One region of the Bradyrhizobium sp. USDA 4541 genome, then DNA from elsewhere that is predicted to be linked to it. Evidence: predicted binding sites of a transcription regulator. Region 1 holds the regulator's gene; the other holds the start of a gene.
What was found. Region 1 encodes PhoB, which activates phosphate uptake and scavenging genes when phosphate is short. Its sites were predicted from a motif close to TGTCATNNANCTGTCAT; they were not measured.

Region 1 (7,197 bases):
CCGCGCACTCTGTGTCGGCGCGGCGCTGTTCGGCGTCACCTGGCTGGCGCTGATCCTGATCACGCTGCTCTATAACGGCCTTGCCGGCCTCAGCGTGCAGCTGTTCACCCAGAACACGCCGCCGCCCGGCTCGACCGAAGGCGGCTTGCTCAACGCCATCGTCGGCTCGGTCATCATGACCGTGATCGGCGTCGGCATCGGCGCGCCGCTTGGCCTGTTCGCCGGCACCTACCTCGCCGAATACGGCAAGCACGACAAGCTGACCTCGGTGATCCGCTTCATCAACGACATCCTGCTCAGCGCGCCGTCGATCATCATCGGCCTGTTCATCTATGGTGCGGTGGTGGTGCCGATGCGCGGCTTCTCGGCGATCGCAGGCAGCCTTGCGCTCGCGGTGATCGTGATCCCGGTCGTGCTGCGCACCACCGAGGACATGCTGCTCTTGGTGCCCAATCCGCTGCGCGAGGCCGCCTCCGCGCTCGGCCTGCCGCGTTCGCTGGTGATCAAGCGGATCGCTTATCGTGCCGCGCGATCGGGTCTGATCACCGGTGTGCTGCTGGCGACCGCCCGCGTCGCCGGCGAGACCGCGCCGCTGCTGTTCACCGCGCTGTCGAACCAGTTCTTCAGCCTGGATCTGACCAAGACGATGGCCAACCTGCCAGTGACCATCAACAACTTCGTGCAGAGCCCCTACGCCTACTGGAAAGAGCTGGCGTGGAGCGGCGCGCTGCTCATCACATTCACCGTGCTCGCGTTGAATATCGGCGCGCGTATCCTTGGTGCCGAAAGGGCCGCAAAATGACCGAGCTTTCCGTCTCCACGACTGCCGCAGGCCACATTCCCCAGGTTCCGCTGCCGGAAGCGCCGCCGAAAGTCACGGTGCGCAACCTCAACTTCTATTACGGCGAGCACCACGCGCTGAAGAACATCAACCTGACGCTCGGCACCAACCGCGTCACGGCGTTCATCGGCCCGTCCGGCTGCGGCAAGTCGACCCTGCTGCGCATTTTCAACCGGATGTACGACCTGTATCCGGGTCAGCGCGCGGTCGGCCAGCTGATGCTGGACCAGACCAACATTCTCGACCCCAAGCTCGACCTCAACTTGCTGCGCGCGCGGGTCGGCATGGTGTTCCAGAAGCCGACGCCGTTCCCGATGACGATCTACGAGAACATCGCCTTCGGCATCCGCCTCTATGAGAAGATCTCGAAGTCCGAGATGGACGACCGGGTCGAGAAGGCGCTGCGCGGCGGCGCGCTGTGGAACGAGGTCAAGGACAAGCTGAACGCCTCCGGCCTGTCGCTCTCCGGCGGCCAGCAGCAGCGCCTGTGCATCGCACGCACCGTGGCGGTGCGCCCCGAGGTGATCCTGTTCGACGAGCCGTGCTCGGCGCTCGACCCGATCTCGACCGCCAAGGTCGAGGAGCTGATCCAGGAACTCTCCGAGGACTACACGATCGCGATCGTCACCCACAACATGCAGCAGGCGGCGCGCGTCTCCGACAAGACCGCCTTCATGTATCTCGGCGAGCTGATCGAGTTCGACGACACCAACAAGATCTTCACCTCACCGAGCGATCGGCGCACCCAGGACTACATCACCGGCCGGTTCGGTTGACCGGCGCATGATCCGGAAAAGTGGAAACCGGTTTTCCGATCAGGTCATGCTAAAATTCAGGACACGAAGCCATGATCCCCGGGATCATGGTTGAGGGAGACAAGCGATGGCTTCTGAACATACCGCCAAGGCATTCGACAGCGACCTGCAGGAGTTGACCCGCCTGGTCGCCGAGATGGGCGGCCTGGTCGAACGAATGATTACCGAGTCGGTCGACGCGCTGATCCGTCGCGACGTCGCGCTCGGCAAGCGCGTGGTCGCCGCCGACATCGAGATCGACAATCTGCAGCGCAACATCGAAGAGCGCGCGGTGCTGACGATCGCGCGCCGCCAGCCGATGGCGATCGACCTGCGTGAGATCGTCAGCGCGATGCGCGTCGCCACTGATCTCGAGCGGATCGGCGACCTCGCCAAGAACATGGGCAAGCGCGTCGCGGCGCTGGAGAGCGATTTCCAGCCGCTGAAGTTGATCCGCGGCCTCGAGCACATGACCGACCTCGTGCTGTCGCAGGTCAAGTCGGTGCTCGACGCCTATGCCGCGCACGACCTGCCGGCGGCGATGAACGTCTGGAAGGGCGACGAGGAGGTCGATGCGATCTGCACCTCGCTGTTCCGCGAACTGCTCACCTACATGATGGAAGATCCGCGCAACATCTCGTTCTGCATCCATCTGATGTTCTGCGCCAAGAACATCGAGCGGATCGGCGATCACGCCACCAATATCGCCGAGACCGTGTTCTACATGATCGAGGGCCAGCAGATCACCGACAAGCGCCCGAAGGGCGACATGACCACTTTTGCCACCACGGTGCCGGGCAACTGAGGCATGATCGGCAAGCACGGAACCGGCAAGAGCGAAACTGGACGATCCTCGCGACAAATCGTTTCCGCGGGGACTATGCTCAAGGAAGTAAGCGTTTCGGTTTGCGTCTGGGCAACGGATCACCACAGAGAAAGAACTTAAACCGATGAGCGCACGCATTCTGGTAGTCGAAGACGAGGAAGCGCTGACGACGCTGTTGCGCTACAATCTCGATGCGGAAGGCTACGATGTCGAGACGGTGGGGCGCGGCGACGATGCGGATACAAGGCTGAAGGAGCGCGTCCCCGACCTCGTGGTGCTGGACTGGATGCTGCCGGGCCTGTCCGGCATCGAACTGTGCCGCCGCCTGCGGGCGCGGCCCGAGACCAAGCAGCTTCCGATCATCATGCTGACCGCGCGCGGCGAGGAAAGCGAGCGCGTGCGCGGGCTTGCCACCGGCGCCGACGATTACATCGTCAAGCCGTTCTCGGTGCCGGAGCTGCTGGCGCGGGTGAAGGGCCTCTTGCGCCGCGCCAGCCCGGAGCGGCTTGCGACCGTGCTGACCTACGGCGACATCGAGCTCGACCGCGAGAAGCGCCGCGTGGCGCGCTCGGGCCGTCCGATCGATCTCGGGCCGACCGAGTATCGCCTGCTCGAATTCTTCCTCGAGCATCCCGGCCGCGTGTTCAGCCGCGAGCAATTGCTCGACAGCGTCTGGGGCCGCGACATCTACATCGATGAGCGCACCGTCGACGTGCATATCGGCCGCCTGCGCAAGCTGCTCAATCCGGGCCGCGAGCAGGATCCGATCCGCACTGTGCGCGGCGCCGGCTACGCGCTCGACGACCGCTTTGCCAAGGCCGAGCCGCAGCCGTAACGGCCATGCGGCATTCATAAACCGCAACACGGCGTCGTCCCGGCGAAAGCCGGGACCCATACGCCGCGGCCAGCGCAATCGGCACGCGGCCAGACGGCTTTCTAACAACACCCATTCGTGGTTATGGGTCCCGGCCTGCGCCGGGACGAGGCCGGTGATGTAGCGGTAGCCCGGATGGAGCCGACGGGTCGCGCGAACGAGCGCCCCGTTGGCTCCATCCGGGCTGCGTCACACAAAAAAATCCCCGCTTTCGCGGGGATTTGTCTTTGAGGTCTTCCGTCGTTTTCCCGAGTGCTCACTTGATCTGCGGTTTCGCCGACGGCCGGCGGCGATCGGCGGCGGGCTGGTAGGCGACGCGCGAGTGATGCGCGCAATAGGGCAGGCCGCCGAGCGCTTTGCCGCCGCAGAAGAAGAATTCCGGGCTCGAGGGATCGCCGACCGGCCAGTGACAGGTGGCCTCGTTGAGCTCGAGCAGCGACAGCCGCTGGCTCATCGGCACCACATTGTCGTAGGAGATCGGATCGGGCTCCATCTCGGCCTCGAAGGCGTGCGCCAGCGCGGTGTTGCCGCGCGAGACCGGGCGCGCCACCCGCATCATGTGCTGGGCGGGGCGGGCCTTGCGCTGCCGCGGCGCGGCCGTGGAGGGTGCCTTGGCGCGGCCGGAGAGGCCGAGCCGATGCACTTTGCCGATCACGGCGTTTCGCGTCACATTGCCAAGTTCCGCCGCGATCTGGCTGGCCGACAGGCCGGACTCCCAGAGTTTCTTCAGCTGCTCGACGCGATCGTCGGACCAGGTCAATACAGTCATCGCATTCTTCCCTTCGCGTAGCGCCGGCCAATCATTGGAGCGGCGCTGCGAGCCAATCTGGACAAATATCCCTGCGGCCAGAATCCCTTAGCCCTCGCCGGGCACGGTGTTGCGCCCGAACGTTTACGCGAGACACAAAGGCTACTTAGAGGGTCCAGTACCGCCGCACGAGATGTCGTACCCGACAGGCCAAACGCTACAATATGGCGTGACTCTGGCGCAAGAGTCCGCGGTCGTGCGTCCACATGTTCCCACACAGTTAAGCATCGCGATGAGGCTTTTCCACCGCACCGGAATGCTCCGGATTGCGCTCGTTTCGCATTGCAGGAAGGCCACTTCGTGGCGATTGACACTTACCGACCGCAGCATAGAATGCCCGCCACGTGCCGCCCGCAAAGGCGGCCGTTTTGTTTTCCGAAGCTGGCCGTTGCTGCGCTGGCGTCAAGGCGCGCGGCAATTGTCGGCTTAAAAACCGTCAGTGATCGTCATGACCAACGCTGCCACGTCGCATCTGCTCCCCGTCTTCGCCAGGGTCGATCTCGGTTTCGAGCGCGGTGAGGGCGCCTGGCTGATCGCAACCAACGGCGACCGCTATCTCGATTTCACCTCGGGCGTCGCGGTCAACGCGCTCGGGCACGCGCATCCGCATCTCGTCAAGGCGCTGCAGGAACAGGCGACCAAGCTCTGGCACATGTCGAACCTGTTCAAGAGCCCGGACGGCGAGGTGCTTGCCGCGCGGCTGTGCGAGCAGAGCTTTGCCGACTTCGTGTTCTTCTGCAATTCCGGCGCTGAAGCGATGGAGGGCGTGATCAAGCTGGTCCGCCACTATCACTTCTCCAAGGGCCATGGCGAGCGCTACCGCATCATCACCTTCGAGGGCGCCTTCCACGGCCGCACGCTGGGCACGCTGGCGGCGACCGGCTCGGCGAAATATCTCGAGGGCTTCGGCCCGCCGATGGACGGCTTCGACCAGGTGCCGCATGGCGACATCGACGCGGTGAAGAAGGCGATCGGTCCGCACACCGCCGGCATCCTGATCGAGCCGGTGCAGGGCGAGGGCGGCGTGCGCTCGGCGCCACAGGCGTTCTTCAAGGCACTGCGCGCGCTGTGCGACGAGCACGGCCTGCTGCTCGCCTTCGACGAGGTGCAGACCGGCATGGGCCGAACCGGCGAGCTGTTCGCCTACAAGCGCACCGGCGTCACGCCGGACGTGATGTCGCTGGCCAAGGCGCTCGGGGGCGGTTTCCCGATCGGCGCGGTGCTGGCGACCGCGCAGGCCGCGGCCGGCATGGCGCCCGGCTCGCACGGCTCGACCTTCGGCGGCAATCCGCTCGCGGTCGCCGCCGCCAATGCCGTGCTCGACGTCATGCTGAAACCCGGCTTCTTCGAGCATGTGCAGAAGATGTCGCTGCTGCTCAAGCAGAAGCTCGCCTCCGTCGTCGACCGCTATCCCGGCGTGCTGTCGGAGGTACGCGGCGAGGGGCTGTTGATCGGCGTCAAGGCCGTGGTGCCGTCGGGCGACCTGATCGCAGCGCTGCGCAGCGAGAAGCTGCTCACCGTCGGCGCAGGCGACAATGTGGTGCGGTTCCTGGCGCCGCTGATCGTGACCGAGTCCGAGATCGACCAGTCGATCACCGCGCTCGAGCGCGCCTGCGCGACATTGTCGGTGGCGCAGCCGAAGAAGGCGGCTGGACAATGAGCAAGCCGGTCCGTCACTTCCTCGATATCAACGAGCTGCCGCTCGGCGAACTGCGCAACATGCTGTCCGCCGGAGCCGCCATGAAGGCGAAGCTGAAGGCGCATGAGAAGGGCAGGAAGCCGCTCGAAGGCAAGACGCTGGCGATGATCTTCGAGCGCCCGTCGACCCGCACAAGGGTGTCGTTCGACGTGGGCATGCGCCAGCTCGGCGGTGAATCCATCATGCTGACCGGCGCCGAGATGCAGCTCGGCCGCGGCGAGACCATCGCCGACACCGCGCGCGTGCTGTCGCGCTATGTCGATGCGATCATGATCCGCATCCTCAACCATGACGCGCTGCTCGAGCTCGCGGCTCACGCCACCGTTCCCGTCATCAACGGCCTGACCCGGCGTTCGCATCCCTGCCAGGTGATGGCCGACCTCATGACCTATGAGGAAAACCGCGGCTCGATCGAGGGCAAGACCGTGGCCTGGACCGGCGACGACAACAACGTGCTGGCCTCCTGGGCGCATGCCGCCGAGCGGTTCAAGTTCCAGCTCAATGTCGCGACCCCGCCGGAGCTGTCGCCGAAGAAGCCGATGCGCGACTGGATCAAGGCGACCGGCGCGCCGATCATGCTCGGCACCGATCCGGAAGCCGCCGTGCGCGGCGCCGACTGCGTCGTCACCGACACCTGGGTGTCGATGGGCGACAAGGAGGGCGAGCACCGCCACAACGTGCTGCGGCCCTATCAGGTCAATGCCAAGCTGATGTCGCTCGCCAAGCCGGACGCACTGTTCATGCACTGCCTGCCCGCGCATCGCGGCGAGGAGGTCACCGACGAGGTGATCGACGGGCCGCAATCCGTGGTGTTCGACGAGGCGGAAAACCGCCTGCATGCGCAGAAGGGCATTCTGACCTGGTGTTTCGACGCGGTCGCGTAGTCGGAGATCAGTAAGCGTTGTCGTCCCGGGCAAGCGAAGCGCGACCCCGGACCCATAACCATCGCTGTCAATTGTTGCGAAGGCTGGGGCACCAGCTTGATGCAAGCAACTCACATCGGTGGTTATGGGTCCCTGCTTTCGCATGCTTTCGCAGGGACGACGGAAACATCCGCGTTAGTGAACCCCTTTATTTCATGGTCCGAGACCCCAGATAGAGCGCCATGGTTTCACAATCCCCCGACATCAAAATCACGCCCGAGGCGCCGGTTCGCGCGCCCTCAGCGGTTCCGGTCGACGATGCCGTGCTGGCATTCGAGGTCGGCGCGCTGGACCTGCGCGGCCGGCTGACCCGGCTCGGCCCCGCGCTCGACGAGATCCTGCACAAGCACGATTATCCGCCCGCGGTCGGCAAGCTGCTCGGCGAGGCGATCGTGCTGACCACGCTGCTCGGCTCGTCGGTCAAGTTCGAGG
Region 2 (7,197 bases), 5.9 Mb from region 1:
GGTCAGCGGCTTCAATTCGCCGAGCCGGCGGCTGAGCGCCGTCTCGCTGCCGTTGCCATCGATCGAGGCGGTGCCGCGCAGGATCTCGGTGCCGTCGCGCCTGACCATCCCGATCGTGCAAACGGTCTGGCCCGGCTTCGGCTTCTCGATCCGGGCCTGCACCTCTTCGCCTTCGAACACCGGGTTGCGGTAATGCGCGGATAGGCAGCCAGTGATGAACCAGGCGCGGCCCCAGATCCGCTCGCACAGCGGCGCGAACTGGCTGAAATGGGTCGGTCCCTCGATCGTGCCGCCGCGAAAGCCGAGCTTCTGCGCGGTTGCATCGTCGTGAATCGAGGCGTGGGAGTCGTAGGTCTGGGCCTGCAGCATCTGCTTCGGGCTGCGCCAGGGACCCACCAGCAGATTGCCGTTCTCCACGATTTCCGTCGTGAATGCGGATTCGACTGTAATCATCCTTGGTCTCCCTTTGCGCGCCACCGTTTCAAAGATGCCGGGGTTCGGCAAGGCCTTGCAGAACGACAAGGCCTCGCAGCGCAACAAGGCCTCGCATGCGCAACATGAGATATGTGCTGCGGCCATGGAACGGGGCTGTTCATGCATAACAAAATCAGTGCATGCTGATGCATGATCATTTCGGAAGATAATCAGACCGGTCCGGACCGGCGTGGCTGACTGACGGGGAAACTGATGGCGTTGATGGAAGTTGGACTGGACGACAAGTACCGGTTGGACACGAAACGAATCTTCCTCTCCGGTACCCAGGCGCTGGTCCGATTGCCCATGTTGCAGCGCGAACGCGACCGCGCGCACGGGCTGAACACCGCCGGTTTCATCTCCGGTTACCGCGGTTCGCCGCTCGGCATGTACGACCACGCGCTGTGGCGGGCGAAATCCTTCCTCAGGGAACATGACATCGCCTTCGTCCCCGGCCTCAACGAGGATCTGGCGGCGACCGCGGTGTGGGGCAGCCAGCAGGTCGGCATGTTCCCCGGCGCCAAGGTCGATGGCGTGTTCGGCATCTGGTACGGCAAGGGCCCAGGCGTCGACCGCTCGCTCGATGCGCTCAAGCACGCCAATTCCGCCGGCACCTCGCCGAACGGCGGCGTGATCGCGCTGGCCGGCGACGACCATGGCTGCCAATCCTCCACCCTGGCGCATCAGAGCGAGCAGGTGTTCGCCTCGGCGCTGATGCCGGTGGTCAATCCGGCGACGCTGCAGGATTATCTCGACCTCGGCATCCTCGGCTTCGCGCTGTCGCGCTATTCCGGCTGCTGGGTCGGCTTCAAGGCGATCTCCGAGACGGTGGAAAGCTCGGCCTCGATCGTCAGCGATCCCGATCGCATCAAGATCATCATGCCCGACGATTTCGAGATGCCGCCGGACGGGCTCTCGATCCGCTGGCCGGATCCGCCGCTCGAAGCCGAGCGCAGGTTGCACGGGCCCAAGATGGAGGCGGTCGCGGCCTTCGCCCGCGTCAACCGCTTCGATCGCATCGTGCTGGATTCGAAGCCGGCGCGGCTCGGCATCATGGCGACCGGCAAGGCCTATCTAGATCTGCGCCAGGCGCTCGCCGATCTCGGCATCACCGATGCCGATGCGCAGGCGCTCGGGCTGCGCATCTACAAGGTGGCGCTGACCTGGCCGCTCGAAGCGCGCGGCGCGCGCGCCTTCGCCGAGGGCCTGCAGGATGTGCTGGTCGTCGAGGAGAAGCGCGGCTTCATCGAGGACCAGCTGGTCCGCATCCTCTACAACATGGACGCCTCCAAGCGTCCCTCGGTGGTCGGCAAGCGCGACGAGAGCGGCGCTCCCTTGCTGCCGAGCGAGGGCGAGCTGACGCCGACCATGGTCGCCGCCGCCGTGGTGGCGCGGCTGCGCCGGCTCGGTCACCGCAGCCCGCTGCTGGAGCAGCGTTTGGCAAAACTCGAGGCGTTCGATCGCCCCGCCGAGGGCACGGGCACCGCGAAGCTGCAGCGCACGCCGTATTTCTGCTCGGGCTGCCCACACAACTCGTCGACCAAGATCCCCGAGGGCAGCCGCGCCATGGCTGGCATCGGCTGCCACGGCATGGCGCTGTCGGTGCCGAACCGCAACACCCAGACCATCTCGCATATGGGCGCGGAGGGCGTGAGCTGGATCGGGCAGGCGCCGTTCACCAGCGAACAGCATGTGTTCCAGAACCTCGGCGACGGCACCTACACCCATTCCGGCTTGCTGGCGCTGCGCGCAGCGGCCGCGGCCGGCGTCAACATCACCTACAAGATCCTCTACAACGATGCGGTTGCGATGACCGGCGGCCAGCCGGCCGAGGGCGGCTTTACGGTGTCGCAGATCGCACACCAGGTCTGGGCGGAGGGCACCAAGCGGCTCGCGATCGTCTCCGACGATCCAGACAAATATCCCGCCAATTATTTCCCGGCCGGCGCTACCATTCATCATCGCCGCGAGCTCGATGCCGTGCAGCGCACCCTGCGCGAGATCGAGGGCCTCACCGTCCTGATCTACGACCAGACCTGCGCCGCCGAGAAGCGCCGTCGCCGCAAGCGCGGGCTGTTCCCCGATCCGGCCAAGCGCGTCTTCATCAATGAGCGCGTCTGCGAGGGTTGCGGCGACTGCTCGGTGGCGTCGAACTGCGTCTCGGTGCAGCCGCTGGAGACCGAACTCGGCCGCAAGCGCCGCATCGACCAGTCGAACTGCAACAAGGATTTCTCCTGCATCGAGGGCTTTTGCCCGAGCTTTGTGATGGTGCAGGACCCCAAGCTGCGCAAGGCGGACCGCGCTGCCGCCGATCCCAAGGCGTTGTTCGCCGACTTGCCGACGCCGCCTGTGGCCGCGTTGAGCAATCCCTACAACATCCTGATCACCGGCATCGGCGGCACCGGTGTGATCACCATCGGCGCGCTGCTCGGCATGGCCGCGCATGTCGAGGGGCTCGCCTGTTCGACGCTCGACTTCACCGGCCTGTCGCAGAAGAACGGCGCCGTGATGAGCCATGTCCGGCTCGCGCCCGCCTCCGACATGCTGACCACGGTGCGCATCGCACCGGGCAATGCCAACCTGATCCTCGGCTGCGACCTCGTCGTCGCCACCAGCGTGCCGGCGCTGAGCCGCGCCGAGCGCGGCGTCACCCGCGCCGTGGTCAACGCCGATCTCTTGCCGACCGCGAGCTTCGTGATCGATCCCGATATCGACTTCGAAGCCAGCTCGATGCGCGATGCGCTAAACGGCGCGGTGACGCCTGGCGACCTCGATATCCTCGATGCCACCGGGCTTGCCACCGCGCTGATGGGCGACAGCATCGCCACCAACGCCTTCATGCTCGGCTTTGCCTTTCAGCGCGGCGCGATCCCGCTGTCGCTGGAAGCGATCCTGAAGGCGATCGAGCTCAACGGCGCCGCCATCGAGATGAACAAGACCGCGTTCTCGTGGGGCCGGCTCGCCGCGCATGATCTGCAACGCGTGGTCAGCGCCGCACGCTTCAAGAGCGCCGGCGCCGCGCCGGCCAAGAAGACGCTTGATGAGGCGATCGCGTTCCGCGCCAAATTCCTCACCGACTATCAGGACGCGGCCTACGCCAGGCGCTATCTCGACGATGTAGCGCGCGTCCGCACCGCCGAGGCGGCGGCCGCGCCGGGCTCGCAGGACCTGACGGAGGCCTTCGCAAAGGGCCTGTTCAAGCTGATGGCCTACAAGGATGAATACGAAGTCGCGCGGCTCTATTCCGACGGCGAGTTCAGCAAGGCCTTGAGGGAACAATTCCAAGGCAATTCCGGCTTGAAGGTCTTGCTGGCGCCGCCGCTGCTGGCCCAGCGCGATCCCGTCACCGGGCGGCTGCAGAAGCGTGAATTCGGTCCGTGGATCTTCACGGCGTTCGGCATGCTCGCAAGGCTGAAGGGCCTGCGCGGCACCGCCTTCGACATCTTCGGCTATACCGCCGAGCGCAAGATGGAGCGCGCATTGCCGGTCGAGTATTCGGCGATGATCCTGCGTCACCTCGACGGCAAGAAGCCGCTCGACTTGCCGCGCCTCGTGGCGCTGGCGAAGGCTGCGGAGCTCGTGCGTGGTTATGGCCACATCAAGGAGGGCAACGTCGCCCGCTACCGCACCGAATGCGCTCGGCTGGAGCGCGCGATCAGCCAGCCGCTGGCGCAGGCGGCGGAGTAAGGCCGGGGAACTTTCCACAGCCGCCCTGGTTGACCGGCAACCCTGCCTGCAAGCGGTGGCTGGATTCGTACGCCCGAGCCCCTACATGATGGCTGTCTGTTCGAGTGATTTCAGGAGGCCGTTTGATGGTCCTGAAAAACGCTTTTGTTGCAACCGTTTGTACCGCGTGCCTGGCTTTGGGCGGCGTGGCGTTGGCTGACGAGCATCGCCCCAGCGAGTTCTTCAGCCTCGATCTTTCACGCGCAGTGTTGTCGCCGAAGCCGCTTGGCCCGGCGGCGCAGTTCGAGCCCGTTCCGGTCGAGGCGAAGACCGACCATGGCCCCGATCAGCATGCGAATGTCGAGCCGCAGGTCGAGGAGCCGAAAGTCGCGCCGAAGAAAGCCGTGCGGACCACCAGGGTGACCGCGCCGCACGAGAAGAAGCGCGCGGAAGCGCGCGTGCCCGCCCGTGCCAAGCTCGCGCGCCGCCACTCGAACCCGCTCGATGCGGAGGCCCGTGACACACGGATCCAGACCTGGCCGTGCCGCACCGGCGGCATCTGCAACTGGCATCGGTGAGGCGGCGCTCTCGCGCCTCTGCTTTCTCGAAGTGCGTCAATCCTTGACCCGTCATCCTGAGGTGCGAGCGAAGCGAGCCTCGAAGGATGGATCGGCCACGGACGGGCCGTTCATCCTTCGAGACGGCCGCTTCGCGACCTCCTCAGGATGACGGGTTTGGTGCTTGAGCGCTCGATATCCGGGGCCGCCGTCCCAGCAGCCGCCCCCGAGTCATCCCGCCGTCGCAAAACCGTCGGCGGAGAGTCAAGAAACCGTAAGGCCGGAGTCAAGGAGCGCAGGCAAAACCTTCGTTGCGATTCGACGAAGGTTATTCGATGCCGACAGCGAACTCCGCGAGGCGGCGAGGCCTCACCCGGCGCCAGCTTCTGGTGCGCTCGGCGTCGACCGCGGCGCTGGCGGGATTCGGCGCGCTGGCAAGACCGTATCTGAGCCGCGCCGCGGATCGGCCCGCGATTGCGGGCATCCAGTCCGGCGACGTGGCAAGCGATTCCGCTGTCATCTGGGCGCGCGCCGATCGCGCCGCGCGGATGCACATCGAATGCGCCGCGGTCGAAAGCTTCGCCAGCATCCTGCGCACCGTGTCCGCCGATGCGCTGCCCGAGCGCGACTTCACCGCCAAGCTGCTGCTCGACGGCCTGCCGCCGGGCCAGGACCTGTTCTATCGCGTGCGCTTCGAGGACCGCGAGGGCACATCAGGCGAAAGCCGGGTCGGCCATTTCCGAACCGCGCCGGCCGACCGGCGTCCCGTCTCGTTCGTCTGGTCCGGCGACGTCGTCGGGCAGGGCTGGGGCATCGACCCCGCGCGCGGCGGCTTGCGCAGCTACCGCACCATGCTGGACGAGCGTCCGGACTTCTTCATCCATTCCGGCGATCACATCTACGCCGATTGCACGGTGCCGTCGGAGCAGAAACTCCCAAACGGTGAGATCTGGCGCAACATCGTCACCGAGGAGAAATCCGTCGTCGCGCAGAGCCTCGATCAGTTTCGCGGCAACTACAAATACAACTGGCTCGACGAGAGTTTCCGCGCCTTCCACGCCGAGGTGCCGATGTTCGCGCAGTGGGACGACCACGAGGTGGCCGACGACTGGTCGCCACTCGGCACCACCGATGCGACCGGCTATGAGGCGGACGGCAGCTCGCGCCTGGTGGCACGGGCACGCCGCGCCTTCCACGAATTCATGCCCATGCGGCTGATGCCGGAGCGCGATGGCCGCGTCTACCGCAAGATTCCCTACGGGCCACTGCTCGACGTCTTCATCATCGACATGCGCTCCTATCGCGATTCCAGCTGGAACAAGCAGGGCGATCCGGACCACGCCTGCATCCTCGGCCAGAGCCAGCTCGCCTGGCTGAAGCGGGAGCTGGCGGCGTCGGATGCTGTCTGGAAGGTGATCGCGGCGGATCTGCCGATCGGCCTCGTCAGCCTCGATGCGGTCGCGCTCGGCGACGGGCCGCCCGCGCGGCGCGAGCACGAGATCGCCGATCTGTTGTCCTTCATGAAGCGCGCCGGGGTCCGCAACACGGTGTGGCTCACCGCCGACATGCACTACACCGCCGCGCATCACTATGATCCGAACCGCGCGGTGTTCCAGGAGTTCGAGCCGTTCTGGGAGTTCGTCTCCGGTCCGCTGCATGCCGGCACCTGGTCGCCGGGCGAGCTCGACAACACCTTTGGCCCGAAGGCGATGTACCAGAAGGGCTGCTCGGCCGAGCAGGGCGACAATCTCGCGCCGTGCTTCGGGCTGCAATTCTTCGGCCGCGTCGACATCGACGGCAAGACCGGCGTGATGACGGTGACGCTGAAGGACGTCGACAACCACGACCTCTGGTCGGTCTATATCGAGCCGCGGCCGGACGCGCGGCCCGGCCAGATCATGGCGCAGCACATCTAGCGCCGTCTCTGATCCGTCGCGACATCTTGATTGCCGGCGTCTTGCCCGAGGGCCCGGTTTGCGGGCAGACTGCGTGTCGGCAGTCCTGCCAATTTCATTCCCACGAAACGATTTGCTGGCGTGACGTCGTCGATGGCATCGGCGTCCCACGCGTCAGGAGCTATCCATGGAAAATCTGCAGACACAGGGCATCAGCCTGCCGCAGCTCGGGCTCGGCACCTTCCGCATGCAGGGCGATACCTGCCGCGCGGCGGTCGAGAGCGCGCTTGGGCTCGGCTATCGGCATATCGACACCGCCGAGATGTACGGCAATGAAGAGGCGATCGGGGCGGCGATCGCTGCCTCGAATGTCGCGCGCAGGGACCTGCACGTGACCACCAAGGTCTGGCACGAGAACCTGGCGCCGGATGCGATCCGGACAGCGTTCGACGCCAGCCTGAAGAAGCTGCGGCTCGATCACGTCGATCTCTATCTGGTGCACTGGCCGTCGCGGAGCATGAAGCTGCCTGCCGTCTTCGAGACGCTGATGAAACTGAAGGAGGAAGGCCGCACTCGTGCGATCGGCGTCGCCAATTTCACCACCG

Region 2: J2R80_RS38940 (alkaline phosphatase) is a predicted target of PhoB. The motif match lies at 4,927-4,943, and genes of this name have one in related genera.

The regions. Positions count from the first base shown of each region.
Region 1 is NZ_JALJZF010000001.1:2,260,797-2,267,993, forward strand. Features, by position in the region: gene pstA (phosphate ABC transporter permease PstA) at 1-802, shown strand, start outside; gene pstB (phosphate ABC transporter ATP-binding protein PstB) at 799-1,617, shown strand; gene phoU (phosphate signaling complex protein PhoU) at 1,724-2,440, shown strand; gene phoB (phosphate regulon transcriptional regulator PhoB) at 2,586-3,296, shown strand; gene J2R80_RS10535 (GcrA family cell cycle regulator) at 3,592-4,104, opposite strand; gene J2R80_RS10540 (aspartate aminotransferase family protein) at 4,592-5,803, shown strand; gene argF (ornithine carbamoyltransferase) at 5,800-6,726, shown strand; gene J2R80_RS10550 (Hsp33 family molecular chaperone) at 6,948-7,197, shown strand, end outside.
Region 2 is NZ_JALJZF010000001.1:8,127,389-8,134,585, reverse strand. Features, by position in the region: gene J2R80_RS38955 (hypothetical protein) at 1-453, opposite strand, end outside; gene J2R80_RS38950 (indolepyruvate ferredoxin oxidoreductase family protein) at 688-4,161, shown strand; gene J2R80_RS38945 (hypothetical protein) at 4,287-4,718, shown strand; gene J2R80_RS38940 (alkaline phosphatase) at 5,033-6,613, shown strand; gene J2R80_RS38935 (aldo/keto reductase) at 6,780-7,197, shown strand, end outside.